Regions from separate parts of the Ciceribacter sp. L1K23 genome, predicted to be linked through region 1. Evidence: riboswitches for the same ligand, from Rfam matches in the RefSeq annotation. Region 1 holds a riboswitch; each other region holds the start of a gene.
What was found. A riboswitch is a leader RNA that binds a small molecule or an ion and turns the genes downstream of it on or off. The one in region 1 is predicted to bind cobalamin.
Positions count from the first base shown of each region.

Region 2: linked by a shared signal. The riboswitch ahead of bluB (5,6-dimethylbenzimidazole synthase) and the one ahead of J5J10_RS06770 (hypothetical protein) in region 1 are both predicted to bind cobalamin.
Region 3: linked by a shared signal. The riboswitch ahead of J5J10_RS12735 (ABC transporter ATP-binding protein) and the one ahead of J5J10_RS06770 (hypothetical protein) in region 1 are both predicted to bind cobalamin.

Region 1 is NZ_JAGRRC010000001.1:1,455,808-1,461,381, reverse strand. It holds gene cobN (cobaltochelatase subunit CobN) at 1-510, opposite strand, end outside; gene cobW (cobalamin biosynthesis protein CobW) at 514-1,596, opposite strand; gene cobU (bifunctional adenosylcobinamide kinase/adenosylcobinamide-phosphate guanylyltransferase) at 1,600-2,115, opposite strand; gene J5J10_RS06770 (hypothetical protein) at 2,112-2,393, opposite strand; cobalamin riboswitch at 2,538-2,917, opposite strand; gene J5J10_RS06765 (hypothetical protein) at 2,968-3,663, opposite strand; gene J5J10_RS06760 (ATP12 family protein) at 3,730-4,527, opposite strand; gene J5J10_RS06755 (HAD-IA family hydrolase) at 4,532-5,191, opposite strand; gene J5J10_RS06750 (RluA family pseudouridine synthase) at 5,188-5,574, opposite strand, start outside.
Region 2 is NZ_JAGRRC010000001.1:1,331,219-1,336,792, reverse strand. It holds gene J5J10_RS06155 (HAMP domain-containing methyl-accepting chemotaxis protein) at 1-1,826, opposite strand, end outside; gene bluB (5,6-dimethylbenzimidazole synthase) at 1,996-2,679, opposite strand; cobalamin riboswitch at 2,725-2,921, opposite strand; gene J5J10_RS06145 (PD40 domain-containing protein) at 2,966-3,796, opposite strand; gene J5J10_RS06140 (NAD+ synthase) at 3,821-5,500, opposite strand.
Region 3 is NZ_JAGRRC010000001.1:2,621,522-2,627,095, forward strand. It holds gene J5J10_RS12725 (iron ABC transporter permease) at 1-670, opposite strand, end outside; gene J5J10_RS12730 (ABC transporter substrate-binding protein) at 670-1,623, opposite strand; gene J5J10_RS12735 (ABC transporter ATP-binding protein) at 1,623-2,453, opposite strand; cobalamin riboswitch at 2,562-2,781, opposite strand; gene J5J10_RS12740 (flagellin) at 2,919-4,127, opposite strand; gene J5J10_RS12745 (DUF1349 domain-containing protein) at 4,429-5,010, shown strand; gene J5J10_RS12750 (GH25 family lysozyme) at 5,065-5,574, opposite strand, start outside.

The DNA of each region.
Region 1 (5,574 bases):
CGCCGGGGCAGGCCGTTCGCCTTGGTCGATCAGGAACGCGGCGTAATCCAGAAAGGCATTCGCGTTCTCTGCTCCGCCCTCGACAAGATAGGACCAGAGAACGGCAAGGTTGTCCGGCCCGACAGTCGAAAACGGCGCCAGTCCCTCATCCGGTTTGTCGTCGCCCGGCAGCACGGCGATCTTCGCGCCGCTCCGCCGAACGACCGCATGCAGCGCCTCGAGCGCATAGTGAAAATAGCTCGCCCCGCCGAGCGCCCTGACCACGATCAACTTTGCGTGCCGCGCCGTGCGCTCGACATAGGTGTCGACCGACATCGGGTGCTTGAGGCTCATCAAGCTAGCCAGTCGCACGGATGGCCCGCCCTCACGGCCAGCAGCAGCAGCGGCTGCGATCGCTGCGAGCTCCGTGTCGGCCGCAGACAGGACGAGGATGTCGCCGGGCGTCTGCCCGAGGTCGATCGCCTCCTCCCCGTCGCTGATCGAGCCTTTCTGGGCGAGCAGAAGATGCATTGATCAGCCGGCCGCCGCCTGCACCGCCTCGACCACGGCGCCGTAGTCCCACTCGTGCAGGCCGATCACCACCAGGCGCGTCTCGCGCTTGTCGCCGCTCGTCCAGGGACGGTCGAAATAGGTGTCGACGCGGCTGCCGACCGCCTGCAGGACAAGACGCATCGGCTTGCCGGGCACGTCAATGAAACCCTTGAGGCGCAGCACGTCATGGGTGGCGATCACGTCCTTCAGCTTCTCGACGAAGGCCGCCGGATCGGCGATCGGAGGCAGCTTCAGCACAAAGCTTTCGAACTCGTCGTGATCGTGATGGTGCAGGTGATCGTGATCGTCGCCGGCGGCGTGGGCCGCCTCGTGCTCCAGTTCGTGATGCGACTTGCGGTTTTCGATGTCGTCCTCCGTGCTCGCCCCGATCCCGAGCAGGACGAGCGACGGCACCTCGCCGTTCCTCGCCTCGATTAGCGCCGGCTTGCGCGCGGTACGGCCGGTCACCTCGGCGCGCACGGCCGCGACACCAGCGGCATCGAGCAGATCGGTCTTGTTGAGCACGATCAGGTCGGCGCAGGTCAGCTGATCCTCGAACAGTTCCTCGATCGGGCTTTCGTGATCAAGGCTCTCGTCTCCGGCCCGCTGGGCGGCGACCGCATCATGGTCGTCGGCGAACCGGCCCGCCGCGACCGCGACGCTATCGACCACCGTCACAACACCGTCAACCGTCACGCGGGTGCGGATGTCGGGCCAGTTGAAGGCTGCGACCAACGGCTGCGGCAGAGCAAGACCGGAGGTTTCGATGACGATATGATCAGGCTTGATATCGCGGTCGAGCAGCTTCTGCATGGTCGGCACGAAGTCATCGGCCACCGTGCAGCAGATGCAGCCATTGGTGAGCTCGATGATGTCATCCTCCGTGCAGTTCTCCGCCCCGCAGCCCTTCAGAACCTCGCCGTCGACGCCGAGATCGCCGAACTCGTTGATGATCAGCGCGATCTTCTTGCCGCCGGCATTGGTCAGCATGTTGCGGATGATGGTGGTCTTGCCGGCACCGAGAAAGCCGGTGATCACGGTAGCGGGAATTTTCTGCTGCAACATGGTTCAACCCTTCATCTTGAGCGGCAATCCGGCCGCCACGAAATAGACTTGCGCCACCACCTCGGCGACGCGCTGGTGAAGACGGCCGGCATGGTCGCGAAACTCCCGCGCCATCCTGTTGTCGGGCACGATGCCCAGTCCGACTTCGTTGGAAACGACGATCACCCGCGCCGAGAGCGACGGAAGAACTTTCACGAGGCTGGTGGCCGAAGCGTCGATGGAGCGCTCCTCCATCATCAGATTCGTGATCCACAGCGTCAGGCAATCGACGAGGACCACACGGTCCGGCGAGTCGAGAGCCCACAGACGATCGGCAAGATCGAACGGCTCCTCGTGTGTCGTCCAGCCATCCCCGGCGCGATCCGCCTTGTGTTTGTCGATACGCGCCTGCATCTCGTCGTCAAAGGCGCGGCCTGTCGCCAGATAGTGCAGATCGAGACCGCTTTGACGAGCCAGGCGCTCCGAAAAGGCCGACTTGCCTGAGCGGGCGCCACCGAGCACGAGAATGGTCCTATTCATCTTGCCTCCATCGCATCCGTCGCATAAATGCCGCCGCCCCGCGCCGCAAAGGCTGGAAAAGTCGCGGTCGGCCTTCCGGCAGATCCGTCAGAAGGGTGCAGGGAATAGGTCGATGTCACAACAGGGCTCGTAATCTCAGCAGACGCAGAAGAAAGTCCATCAACGGTCTGCTGGGTCGTTATCGGATCGTCCTGAAAAGACGGAACCACCGCAAACGCCGTCGCGGCAACAATCAGGATGCCGAGGGCGATCGAAAGGAAAGAGAAATTCTTACGCACGACGTGTCGCCTCGGCACGTTTCATAGCGCGGCCCAGGGACTCATCGCGTGTTGACCGGACGTACGGATACACCACGCCTGTCGTCTGTGTCGCCATGACAACCTCCGTGCTGGCAACGGGGAAATCCTTCCCCAAGGCTGGGCAAAATGCCCGGCACGGATGGCAGGTCTCCTGGCTCATGGCATAAGGCCCAATCAAGGGCACGCGGGTCCGTCTCGCCTTCCCGGCGCATCGGCAATATCGCGAAAAGGTGGACGATTCGTAGATCCTAGAGGCGTCCGACCCCGGCTGATCGCGCATGCCGCGCCAGTGACTTTTCCGGACTGTCCAGTAGCGCCGCCCAAGGCACCATGCCCTGATCCCGACGTGTCCGAGGCAGATCCGGATGACGGACCCTCGCCACTCTACAGTCGCGGGGTCGGCTGCGATGGGGACGCCCGGAATGGGTCCGTCCTGTCGCATTCCCTTTTGCTCTCCGCCCACCCTTTGCGGGACGACGGAAACCATCCGTTCATGCCGACTTGATTAGGCCGACGACATCGGCAAGTCAATCGCGCCGGCGACCTTCGCCGTTCACGGATTGCAGGTCGGATCGGTTGCCACGTCGCAAGTGGAACCGCCGCCAATGGTGATCTTGCCGCTAGCACCTTCCTCAACATTGGTGCCCGATGGAACCACGGGCGCAGCAGCCGGCGCAACGGTCGGCGCGGGCACCACCGCAGGCGCGGTAACCGAGGCTGGCGCGGCCACAGCCGGAGCATCCGCTTTCAGCTTGGTCGACGTGGTCCGCGGCTTCGGGCGGGGCGGAGGCAGGCGAGGCGTTTGCAAGGAGAAGGCGAAGCGAATTCGCGCTGCTGCCTCTTCCGCAAGGTTCTCGTCGGCGATACGGGGATTGTCGGTAGAACTGTGAACAATGAAGGTTCCCGCTGCCACGGGATTGCCGGTGTCGATGTCGGCGGCTGTCACCTTGAAGCGCACGCTCGCACGCCTGTCACCGTAGGCCTGTACCGGACGATAATCGTCGAACTTCACCGTCAGCACGACCCTTTGCAGCGGAACATTGCGGCGGGTGGCATTGACTGCCGCAGCGACACGGCGGTCAACGCCAGCAAGCACGACGAGAGGCACGTCGGCGGCACCGATCACCGCAACGTCCCTGACATCATACATCAATGGCCGGCGGATCGGCTCGCGCCCCGTGAGAATGCAGGAGGGCAGTACGGCGACCACCGCGATAATCGCAAGGAGACGGAGAAGGAATCGCTGCATGGGGAATCCCGAAAAGACGTTTCGTCTTTTTCGACATTCCTGATTTATGGTTAGCGGGTGGTTAACTCAGCCGCGACGGGCCGAAAATACACCATAAGCCGCGGCCATTTCCTCGAACCGCTTGGCCCGGCGATGGGCCGCTTCCGCGTCGATACCCCAATGCTCGTCCGTCCAGTCTTCGTCGAGGTGGGCCAGAGACCATGCCTCTTCCAACGAAATCCGCCCTTCGGACAGCGCGAGGCCGATGAGCGCCGAGCCCGTGAGGGTTGTCATGACGTGCAAAGCCGAGAGCGCGAAAGGATCGCGATGCCTGGCAAGCGCCTTTTCGAATGCGGCGATCGCCGCTTCTGGCTGCTCCTGGTGCATCACACCGACAGCCAGGATGAAGCGCGCCCCAAAGGTCTCCGCGGCCCAGTCCAGCAGGGGATTCCACGAGAGGTTCTGGCGCTCCACCAGCTCCTGCGGCGTGTCGGCGCGATAAAAGATCATGTCCGTGCCCGCAAAGCGGAGAATTTCCGCCGCCACCATGTCGACCTGTTCGGCCACGGCATCGATTGCGGTGTTGGCAAGCCTGGTCACGGGCATGGTCGCCGGATCGATCACATCCTTCTGCGCCCGCCATTCAACCGCCACAAGTTCGGCGAGCGGTGTGGTCGGAAGGAGAAGCGTATTCCTGGCAGGCGTCTTTACGGGTCGCCCGTCGAGCTTGACGGCGAAGCTGTCGCCATCTGCCTCCACGCTTACGTTTTCGTAGAATTTCTTCGGCAGAGGCCGCTTCATCTGGATCTGCGCTCGGCGGACCGGATCTTCGTGGCTGGGCTCAGGCACGAATGTGCCGAAGATATCAGAAAGTTCATCGCGCATCGGGTTACCCCTTGTGAATATAGGCCAGAAGATCGGCGGGGCGCTCCACCACCGCGTCGGCGCCGGCCTGCCAAAGCTCCTCGACGGAACAGTAGCCCCAGGAGACGCCGATCGCTGCAGCACCCGCCGCCTTCGCCATCTGCATGTCGTAGATCGCGTCGCCGATGACGACCGTCTCCGCCGGCGAGATGCCGCTCTGGTCGCAGCATTCCGTCACCATGGCCGGATGTGGCTTCGACGGACAATCGTCGGCGGTGCGGCTGACGAAGAAATGGTCCCGCCAGCCGTTCGAATCAAGGATCAGGTCCAGCCCGCGCCGCGACTTTCCTGTCACCGCCCCGATCAGCACGTCGTCCCGCGCGGCAAGCGTAGCAATAACCTCGGCGATGCCGTCGAAACGCCGCTCTGTGGCTGCCCCGCTGCCTCGGACATCCGAGAAAATCGACTTGTAGTACGCGGTCATCTCGATCGCTTCGTCGTCGACATGCGACTTCCCTTGCAACCGCGCGATCGCGATATCGAGCGTGAGCCCGATGATCGCCTTGGTCGCCGCAAGGGTCGGAGGTGGGGAGCCAAACCGCTCGAAAGTCTTCTCCATCACTGCATGGATCAACCCCGCGCTGTCGACCAGCGTCCCGTCGCAGTCGAAGAGCACGAGCTTCATTCGATATCTGCCTCTGGCCCATCGACATCGAAGCCGAGCAGGTTCCAGCTCTGCACCATATGCAGAGGTAGCGGCGCCGTGACGCGCAGCCGCCCGCCGTCCGGATGCGGAATGTCGATATGGCGCGCGTGCAAATGGAGCCGCTTCTGGATACCGCCCGGGAATTCCCAGTTGTGGTCGTCGATGAAGTATTTCGGATCGCCGATGATCGGATGCCCGATGTGCAAAGCGTGCACGCGCAATTGGTGGGTACGGCCGGTATACGGTTCCATTTCCAGCCAGGCGAGGTTCTGCGCAGCCGTGTCCACGACGCGATAGTAGGAGACTGCGTGGTCCGCCCCCTCCTCGCCATGCTTGGCGATCCGCATGCGGTCGCCGTCGAT
Region 2 (5,574 bases), 120 kb from region 1:
CGGAACTGGCCGATCTGGCCGCTCATGTCCTCGGCTTCGCCCGCGAGTTTGTGTGCGGACGCGGTCATTTCCTCGACCATGGCGGCATTCTGCTGCGTGACCTGATCCATCTGCGAAATCGCGGAATTGATCTCGCTGAGGCCCATGGCCTGCTCGCGAGCACCCGTCACGATGTGGCGGATGTCATCGTTGATCTGGAGCACCTGCTGTTGGATCAGCGACAGGATTTCGCCGGACTGGTTGACCAGCGACACGCCGTTGCTGACGGCACCGTTCGACTGACTGATCAGCGCGGCGATCTCCTTGGCCGCGGTCGCGGACCGCTGCGCCAGTTCGCGGACTTCCTGGGCAACCACGGCGAAGCCCTTGCCGGCATCGCCAGCACGCGCGGCCTCGACGCCGGCGTTGAGCGCGAGCAGGTTGGTCTGGAAGGCGATCTCGTCGATCACGCCGATGATCTGGCCGATTTGCGAGGAACTCCGCTCGATGTCACCCATGGCCTTGATCGCGTTGCGCACGATACCGTCCGACTGGTCTGCCCGCTTGCTCGCCTCGGCGACCTTCTGGCCCGCCTCGTCGGCGATACGGGAGGCGTTCTTCACCGTGTCGGTGATTTGCCCGAGAGCCGCCGCGGTCTCTTCGAGCGCTGCCGCCTGCTGCTCGGTCCGCCGCGCCAGGCCGTCTGAGGCGGAACGCATCTCGGCCGAGTCGCCACGGATTTCGTCGGAGATGTTCGAGATATCGGTCATCGCCCGCTGAAGCTTCTCCGCCGACTGGTTGAAGTTGAGGCGAAGCCGGTCGTATTCGCCGTCGAAGGTGGTGTGGATACGGGCCGTCAGGTCACCCCCGGCAAGACGGTCGAGCGCGTCGGCCAGAACGTCGACCGTCGACTTAGACCGATTGAATTCGGCGGTCCGCCGCGCCTCTTCCGACGAGCGCATGTCGTCCATTTCCAGCCTGCGGCGCTTGTCTTCCTCGTCCGCCTGCTGCTTGGCGAGAAGGTTCTCTCGGAACTTGACGAAGGCGCGGGCCAGATCTCCGATCTCGTCGCCGCGATCGGCGCCGTCGAGCGAGACCGACAGCTTTCCTTCCGCAAGGCCGTTCATGGCGCCGGTCGCCCGCGTCAACGGCCGCATCAGGCGCCGCGACACGAAAAACGCCAGCGCGATGCCGCACAGCACGGTGAAAGCGCCAAGCAGCTCCATAACCAGCAGCATCCGGGCGCCGTTCGCCTGCACGCTGACCAGCGCCGCCCCGGCCTCGGCGTCGCTTTTCGCGACGATGCCGGAGACGATCGACGTCATCGATTCCACTTCGGCCTGCAGCGCGTCGGACACGGCGTCGAAATTGCCCATGAGGACATTGCCCTTCTCCGGCCCACCCGCGATATAGGCCTTGGCCATCTCGATGCCGCCGGCGTGGAACTCATCGTACCGCGCGACGAGCTGACCAATGGCGGAGGCCAGTTCGGGTGAATTGAGTTTCGACGCAAGCTGCGTAATGCCACCCGCATATTCGTTCAGATGCCGCGCCTCTTCCTCGGCGAGCGCGAAACCGTCATCGAGACCGTCTCTGCCCTGTGTAGCCGAAATATCGGTCAGCGATTCCTGCGTGCTGACAACGGAGAGCTCGACATTCTTCTGGAGCGTCACCAGCTCGCGGATGAGCAGCGCTTCGTTCTGTGTGCGCTCATGCAGGTCAATCACATCAGCGAGCTGCCGCTGACCAACAATATCCGAGATGACAAGCGATCCGGCGCTCAGGGCAACGAGGCCCGCCACGGCAACGGGCACCGCCCGGCCAAGTCTAACATTTCCAAAAGACATGATTTCTCCGCTCAAACACTCTCGTGCGCAGCAACCGCCCCTAGGGGGATCAATGATCCCGCATAGGCAGCTCGTTGCCGTTACGTGATGCTGAAATTAGTAATCGTCCTTTAAAATAACATTAAACATATGATGCAGCTTTTAAGCGACCGATCGAATTCAGACACCTTTAGGACGAAGGCCATGCCTCCTCGAAGACGAGTTCATCGAGCGGCATCCGCTGCCGCCAGCCCTTGATCGCAAGCTCCGGCTGATCATAGAGCCTCTCGACATAGCCGAGACAGAACCAGCCGATGATTTCCACATGCTCGGGAATGTTGAGGAGCACACGCAGATCCTCCTGGTGGAAGATGCTGACCCAGCCCATGCCGATCCCCTCAGCCCTCGCCGCGAGCCAGAGGTTCTGCACCGCGCAGACGGAGGAATAGCTGTCCATGCGCGGATTGTGGGTCCGGCCAAGAACCACCGGACCGCTCCGCGTCGGGTCGCAGGTGACGCAGATGCCGACGGGCGCCTTGCGGATGCCCTCCAGCTTCAGCCGCATGTATGCGTCACGACGCTCCTGCGGAAACATGGCCGCCGCCTCGTCGTTGGCACGGCTGAAGGCTTGCCAGACAGCCTGCCGCTTTGCCTCGTCGCGCACCACGATGAAGTTCCACGGCTGCATGAAGCCGACGGAGGGCGCGGCGTGGGCGGCTTCCAGCAGGCGACGCACGAGGGTGTCGGGCAGAGGGTCGGGCAGGAACTGGTCGCGCACGTCGCGGCGCGTATGAATGGCGCGGTAGACCGCTTCCCGCTCTTCCGGCGAAAAGGCAGCGGCCCGCACGAGATGGTCGTTCGGTTCGTCGTGCATCGTCAAATCCCCAACGGTGCATGCGACCGCCTGCCGTCCACGCAGGCAAAGCCTATCTCGTCAGGCCGGTCTTCTGGCTCGGCTTCGTCTGCCTTTCCCGCCTTCCCGGCGAAACCGCCAGTGGCCGGAGCAACCGCTCCCTGGAAAAGTCATCCGCCTCACAGCGTTGGGCACGCACCGGATTTCCACCGGCTTCCCGATTCTCCCCCGTCGCCGAGGGCACCTGACGATGATGTTCTAGCGCGCCCGGAGGGCAAGGCAAAGCCCTGCCTGCGACACCCGGATGCTATTCCGGGAAATAGCGGACGAAGGCGAACGCGCTGCCGTCCGGCGACCAGTTGGGCACATTGATGCTGCCCTGCCCGCCGAAGAACTCGAACAGCGTCTCGACATCGCCGCCATCGGCATCCATCAGCCGAAGCCGGACGGTCTTGTCGCGTGAATGGTCGAAGACGTCGGCGTCATAGGAGAGAAACAGCACCTTGCTGCCATCGGGCGACGGATGCGGAAACCAGTCGCCGTAACCGTCCGACGTCAGTTGCTCGAGCCCGGTGCCATCGGGATGCATGCGCCAGATCTGCATCAGACCGGTGCGGCTGGAATTGAAATAGATCCACTGTCCGTCGGGCGAATAGTCGGGTCCGTCATTGCGGCCCTCGCCCGATGTCAGTCGCCGCTCGGCGCCGCCGTTGACGGAGATCGTATAGATATCGAACTGGTCGTCGCGGATGCCGCAATAGGCGAGCTCTCGCCCGTCCGGCGACCAGCCGTGCCAGTAGGACGGCATGTTGGCCGTCACCTGCCGCGGCTGGTCATCCCCGTCGCCGAGGATATAGATGCACGATTTGCCGAACAGCGTCTTGTCGGAGAAGGCAATCGAGGCGCCATCGGGCGAAAGCCCGTGGTCGTTGTTGAGACGCACCGCGAAACCCGTGTCGATCAGTTCCGGCTCCGGATCGTCCTCGTCGAGCGGCAGGGCATAGAGCAGGCCATCGCCGTTGATAACGAGGAAATCCCCGTCGCGCGACCAGTTGGGCGCCTCGACCAAGTCTTCCGTCTGCCAGACGACCTCGCATTCGCGTGTCGCAATGTCATAGATCTCGACCGAACTGCGCATCCGGGCCTCCTCCCGATGAAGGGTTCAACGATCCCGGAAGCGATTGGTGATCGGATAGCGACGATCGCGGCCGAAATTCTTCTTGGTGATCTTCACGCCCGGCGCCGACTGGCGGCGCTTGTATTCGGCCAAATAAAGCAGGTGCTCGACGCGATGGACGGTCGCGATGTCATGGCCACGGGCGACGATCTCGTCGACCGACATCTCCTTTTCGACGAGGCATTCGAGAATGTCGTCGAGAACCGGGTAAGGCGGGAGAGAATCCTGGTCGGTCTGGTTGGGGCGAAGCTCGGCCGACGGCGCCTTGGACAGGATATTCGCGGGGATCACCTCGCCCGAAGGCCCGAGCGCACCGGGCGGCACGTGGCTGTTGCGCCAGGCCGACAACGCGTAGACCTGCATCTTGTAGAGGTCCTTGATCGGGTTGAACCCGCCGTTCATGTCGCCGTAGAGCGTGGCGTAGCCGACCGACATTTCCGACTTGTTGCCGGTGGTCACGACCATCGACCCGAACTTGTTGGAGATCGCCATCAGGATCGTGCCGCGCGTCCGGCTCTGCAGGTTTTCCTCGGTGATGCCGCTCTCGGTGCCTTCGAACATCTCCGACAAAGCCGACAGGAAGCCTTCCACCGGTTCGGCGATCGGGACCGTATCGTAATGGCAGCCGAGCGCCTTTGCACAGGCTTCGGCATCGGTGAAGCTCTCCTGCGACGTGTAGCGATAGGGCAGCATCACGGTGCGCACCCTCTCCTCGCCCAGCGCATCGACGGCGATCGCCGCGCAGATGGCGGAATCGATCCCGCCCGAAAGGCCGAGCACCACGCTCTTGAATCCGTTCTTGTTGACGTAATCGCGGAAGCCCAGCATGCAGGCGCGGTAGTCCGCCTCCTCGGCCGTCGGGATTTTCGACACCGGGCCGCTGTCGCAGCGCCAGCCGTCGGCCGAGCGCTTCCACGTCGATACGTATTGCGTCTGCTCGAACTGGCTCATCTGGAAGGCGAGCGTCTTGTCGGCGTTGAAGGCAAAGCTCGCGCCGTCGAAGACGAGTTCGTCCTGGCCGCCCAGCTGGTTGGCATAGACCATCGGCAATCCAGTCTCGATCACCTGCCTGAGCACCACCTGGTGTCGCACGTCGACCTTGCCGCGATAGTACGGAGAGCCGTTCGGCGAGAGCAGGATTTCAGCCCCCGATTCCGCCAGCGTCTCGCAGACGCCAAGATCGCCCCAGATATCCTCACAGATCGGAATGCCGATCCGAACCCCCCTGAAATTAACCGGTCCCGGCATGTCGCCGGCGACAAAGACGCGTTTCTCGTCGAACTCTCCGTAGTTCGGCAGATCGACCTTGTCGCGGATCGCGACGATCTTGCCGCCGTCGAGCAGCGCCACCGAATTGTGCCGCCCGGCCTCGCACTGGCGCGGAAAGCCGATCACCACGCCCGGACCGCCGTCGGCCGTCTCGGCGGCCAGTTCCTCGACCGCCGTCAGGCAGGCCTTCAGGAAGGCCGGCTTGAGCACGAGGTCTTCCGGCGGATAGCCGGAGATGAAGAGTTCCGTCAGCATCACCAGGTCCGCCCCATGGGCGGCGGCCTCCGCACGCGCCTCGCGGGCCTTGGCAAGGTTGCCCGTCACGTCACCCACGGTCGGGTTCAGCTGGGCGATGGAAATGCGGAGTGTGTCGGTGCGTGAAGGCGTGTCGGTCATGTCCATTCCTCTACCGTGCGCGCCCACCGATCGCAATCGCGAAGCCGCCTCGCAAGCCCCTTCTTCGCACCGCA
Region 3 (5,574 bases), 1.2 Mb from region 1:
CGAGAAGCACCGCCAGCGGGTAGGGCAGGTAGTCCCATTGTGCCAGCCCCAGTCCGCCCAGCATCCAGAACACCACCGTATGCGTGGCGCGCGGATCGCCGAGCAGAATGGCGAGGCTGCCGAGCGAGGTGATGACGAAGGAGATCGCCACCCCGGTCAGCACCAGCCGGCTGGCATTGCCGGCCCGGTTGAGCCTCGCGATGCCGACCACCAGCGCTGTGCTCGCGATCGCGCCGCCGAAGGCGAAGAGCGGCACGGTGACCAGACCGAGAAACGTGCCGGTGTGCAAAAGCACGATGATCGCCCCGAAGGCCGCGCCCGAGGAAATGCCGAGCAGATGCGGATCGGCGAGCGTGTTGCGGGTTACCGCCTGCAGCGCCGCGCCGACCAGCGCCAGACCGGCGCCGACCATGGCGCCGAGCAGCACGCGGGGAAGCCGCACCTGCCAGACGATGTTGTCCCGGCCGGCCGACCAGTCCTGCTCCATTCCTGTCACGCCGAGATGGCTGGCGATGATCTTCCACACCTCCGACAGCGGAATATTGGTCGATCCCACCGAGACGGCGAGCATGATCATGGCGGCGAGACCCACCGTCAGCCCTGCCACCAGCACCGGGGTGAGGTGAATGAGGGCATGGCGCGGCCCGCTGACGTATCCGCGATGGCTCATTACTGGGTCGAGCGCTGGAAGGCGTCGGCGAGCGTCTTCACCGCGTTGATGTTGCGCGGACCGGGCGTCGCCTCGACATAGGGCAGCACGACGAAGCGGTTGTTCTTCACCGCCGGAATATCCTTGAAGGCCGGGTTGTCACGCATGTAGGCGATCTTCTGCTCCGCCGTCACCTCGCCGTAGTCGACGATGACGACCACCTCCGGATTGCGCTCGATCACCGGCTCCCAGCCGACCTCGGTCCAGCTGGTCTCGACATCCTCCATGATGTTGACGCCGCCGGCAGCCTCGATCAGCGCCGTCGGCATGCCGAAGCGGCCGGCCGTGAACGGCTTTTCCTCGCCGCTGTCATAGACGAACACCTTGAGCGGCTGCGTTCCCTCCGGCACGGATGCGGTCGCCTCGGCGATCTGCTTGCGGTAGCCCGCGACCAGCGCCTCGGCCTTTTCGGAGACGCCGAAGATCCGGCCCAGATTCAGGATGTCGGTATACATGTCCTCCATCGAGGACTTGTCCTTCTTCATGATGTGAATGCAGCTCTCGGTCAGCTCGTAGACCTTGATGCCGAACGGCTCCAGCGTCTCAGGCGTCACCTCGCCGCCGACCTTCATGCCGTAGTTCCAGCCGGCAAAGAACAGGTCGGCATCGGCTTCCAGCAGCACTTCCTTGGTCGGATACTGCGGCGCGATCTCCGGCAGGTCGCCGAGCTTCGCCTTCATCTCCGCGTCCATCTTGTACCAGCCGGAAATGCCGGAAATCCCGGCCATGCTGCCGGTGAGATCGAGCGCCAGCATCATGTCGGTGAGGTTCACGTCCTGAGAGATCGCCCGCTTCGGCGCTTCTTCGAACGTCACCTCGCGGTCGCAGCTCTTCACGGTGACCGGAAAGCCCGACGCAAGCGCGGTGGAGGCCGAAAGGGCGATAAAGGCGGAAAGGGCAATGGTGAAGCGCATCAAGGTCTCCCTGAAATGGTCTGGTCGAGATGAAAGGAAAATCGGGGCCGGCCGGTGGCCGGATGGGCGTCGATCACAGCTTCGACCGAAAAGGTCTCGCGGATCGCATGCGGGGTCAGCACATCGAGCGCCGGGCCGTACTGCACCTGCCGCCCGCGCGCCATGACAAGCACGGCATCGGCATGCGCCGAAGCGAGCGCCAGGTCGTGCAGCGAGACGATCACCGTCGCCGGCAGCCGCGAGAGCAGCGCCAGCACTTCGAGCTGGTGGCGGATGTCGAGATGGTTGGTCGGCTCGTCGAGGATCAGGATGTCGGGTTTCTGCAGGAGCGCCCGGGCGATCATCACCCGCTGCTTCTCGCCGCCCGAGAGCGAGGCGAAATTGCGCGGCGCCAGATGCTCGAGCGCCATCAATTGCAGCGCATCGCCGATCGCCGCGTAGGCCTCGTGCCGGTCCATGCGCCCCTGGTGCGGCGTCAGTCCGAGCTCCACGATCTCCGCGACTGTGAGGCCGAAATCGGTCGCCGGCTCCTGCAGCACGGTCGCGATGCGCCGCGCCACGGCCTGCGGCTTCATCCGCCAGATATCCTCGCCATCGATGGTGATCCGGCCGGCATCCGGCCTGTGATAGCGGTAGAGACAGCGCAGCAGGCTCGATTTGCCGGCCCCGTTCGGACCGACGATCGCCAGCATCTCGCCGGGCAGCACGGTAAAGGAAATGTCTGAAATGATCGGTTCGTCCGGAGAGCCGCGCATGGCGCCGCCCCAGGAAACACTTTCCACGCGAAGCCCCGCGGGCTTCACGCCGCTCAGTGTCGACGGCAATTGCATCCTTCAGCCTCCACGACGGACCTCGGGTCGCGGAAGGGCTGCGGCTGGCGGGAATCGGAAAAGGATCTCTCGAATGCCATCGTCGCTCTCCTCGGCACACCCCGGCCGGGTTTCGTTACACGTCGAGGCAGGTCTCCTGGCTTGCGGGTCAATGCGCTCCCGGACCTTCCCGGCCTTTTGGGCCAGTGGTTTATCCCGGTCGAACTCGCCGCTCACAGTTGCGGGGGCAGCCACGGTCTTGCGCCCTGTTGGGTACGTCGCACCGTGTTCCCTTTTAATCCCCTCGGGCTTTCGCGACCCTTGGAGAACCTTCAACGGAAGAAGGTGTAACAATGTAACGCGGGGGCGTCAATGGGCGATGGGGAGCGAAAGAGGGGAGGGGCGTGACAGGACTTTCGGCACTGGCGGCGGTGACCGGACAGGGCAGCTTCCGGTCAGGTGGACGATATCACGTACGGCCGAGTGTTACCTGAACAGCGTCAGCAGACTATCGGCACTCGTATTCGCGATGCTCAGCGACTGTATCGCCAACTGCTCCTGCGTTTGCAGCGCCTTCAGACGCGTGGAAGCCTCGTTCATATCGGCGTCCACGAGGCGGCCGATCCCGCTGTCGATGCTGTCTGTGAGCTTCGCAACGAAATCCGACTGCATGGAAATGCGTGACTGAAGTGCCCCAAGGTCTGCGGCCGCATCGATCGTCATCTCCAGCCAACCGTCGATCCGGGATAGCAGAAGACCCAGATCGCTTCCGTCCGTGACATCCACATCCATAATCGTGTACTCGGGAACGCCTGTTACACGGAAGTTGGAAAACAGCACGGGATTGGGGGCGTCTTGGCCGAACGCTTGGTTGTTGACCCCGTAGAAACCGGGACCAGAGTCGGCGGCTGATTGGGCCAAGAGGTCCCAAAATTCGAAGTCCCCGTCTACAACTCCATTCGGTCCGGCCCATTGGTCAAAAACCGCTTTCGTCACAGTTGCCGTATAGAGAAGTGCCCCGTCTTGGATGTCGAATTTGAATTCGTCTCCGTCATCCATCGTGAACGGCTCGGTAAAGGCAAATGTGTCAGTGGGGCTCGTGAAGTTCTCAAAACCACCATATGTTCTGCCATTTCCTCCAGTCGACGGGATCGTCTGCAAGAGGCCATTACCCACCGTAGTGAAAAGTGCAATTTCGCCTAGATTTACAGAGATTTTCTTGACGCCGAAGTTACCGCTCGCATCTCGCGTCGCAGACGCAACGACGGAGGCGCTGTTGCTGCCATCGGTGGAAAGCCAGTTCTCCCCGCTGAAAGTAGCGGAAGAAACGATACTGGTGAGTTGCTCCTTGAGCTGTTCGATTTCAGCCTGAACCTTGTAGCGATCAACACCGTCTTCTGTTGCCACGACAATTTTCGACTTCATCTCACTGATGACATCGACGACGGCCGTCATCCCGGCATAGGCGGTATCGACCTTCGCGCCCCCCAACCCCAGCGCGTCTTCCACCGCCGCTAGCGCCATGTTGTCGGAATGCATTGTCGTGGAAATCGACCAGTACGCGGCATTGTCGGAAGCCTGCCCCACCCTCATTCCGGTCGACACCTGGCGTTGCGTGTCCTGCATTTGACCAGCGATAGTACGGAGAGTTTGGAGCGCACTCATCGCTCCGATATTCGTGAGAATACTGGTCATGAAAACTCGGAAATGAAGAGATTCGCGCGGTCATCGCGCTGGAGAGAAGAGCGCCACTAAAGAGGCCGCATGGTAAACGAAGGGTTAACTCTCGGGTAGCATGCGAACTATTTCTGGTACCTGACCGTTCACGGATATGTGAAGCGCTGGCGCTTCATTTTTCCATTCCGTGGAGCGGTGACCAGCTGTCGACCGGAAGACCTCCGTCACCGCTTGTTTGTCGGCAATCAATCGCTCTAGGATTGGCGACAGAACGAAAGATGCGGGTCGGAAAATCCGCGAGTTGTCATGGGAGCCGCTGTTGCAGACCCTCAAACACGGACGTTGGCTCAACGAGCCGACGAAAGCGAAAATATCGGATGGCGAACTGTTCGTGGTGACGGACGCCAACACCGATTTCTGGCGAAAGACGCACTACGGCTTCGTCCGCGACACCGGCCACTTCTATGCATTTGAGACCGAAGGTGATTTCACCGCAGAGGTTCGGGTCCAGGCACATTTCGAGCATCTCTACGACCAGGCCGGCCTCATGGTCAGGCTCGACGAACGACGCTGGGTCAAGGCCGGGATCGAGTTCTCGGACGGACATGGCCTGCTCGGCAGTGTGCTGACCGATGAAACCTCCGACTGGGCCACGGGGCGATATGACGGTGACCCATCCGATTTCTGGATAAGGGTGACCGTGGAGAGCGGTGTTTTGAGGATACAGGCGTCAGGCGATGGCCGGACCTGGCCACTGGCCCGCCTCTGCCCGTTCCCGAAAGCGGATCGCTATCTGGTCGGTCCCATGTGCTGCACGCCCGAACGGGCAGGCCTGGAAGTGCGATTCAGTGAGTGGCGACTGGGGCCGGCCCTGGGAAAGGACATTCACGACCTGTCCTAGCCGCCAGACCCCTTCGTTTGGACGTCGGAACGTCTGCTTCTGGAGTAAATCGCCCTACCGCGAAGCAACCCGTCTTCCACCCTCGGCGAAGTCGTGCCACTGCTCCACCGTGCCGCGGAACACGTTGAGGTCGATCTTCTCGCTCACCCCGTGGGAGAGGCCGGAGCCGGAATACTGCCAGAACACCCAGTCGCGGTTCGGATAGACCTTGGACGGATGCTGGGCGACGGCCCGCAGCCAGAAGGGGTAGGTCTTGAAGTGGCCGGCGAGGTTGTCGGCGTAGAAATCCGGCGCGGTGTAGATCACCGGGCGCTTGCCGTAGTGGCGCTCCAGCATGTCCATGAACACCTGCATCTTTTCGCGCGCCTTTTCCGCCGAAATCTTGAAGCGGCAGTCAGACTGGTGGTTGTATTCCACGTCGATGACGGGCGGCAGAGCGTCGGGATCGTTCGGCACGTTCTTGATGAACCATTCGGCCTGCTGGCTCGCCACGCGGCACCAGTAGAAGAAGTGGTAGGCGCCGCGCTTCAGCCCGGCCTCCTTCGCCTCGCGCCAGTTCTTGGC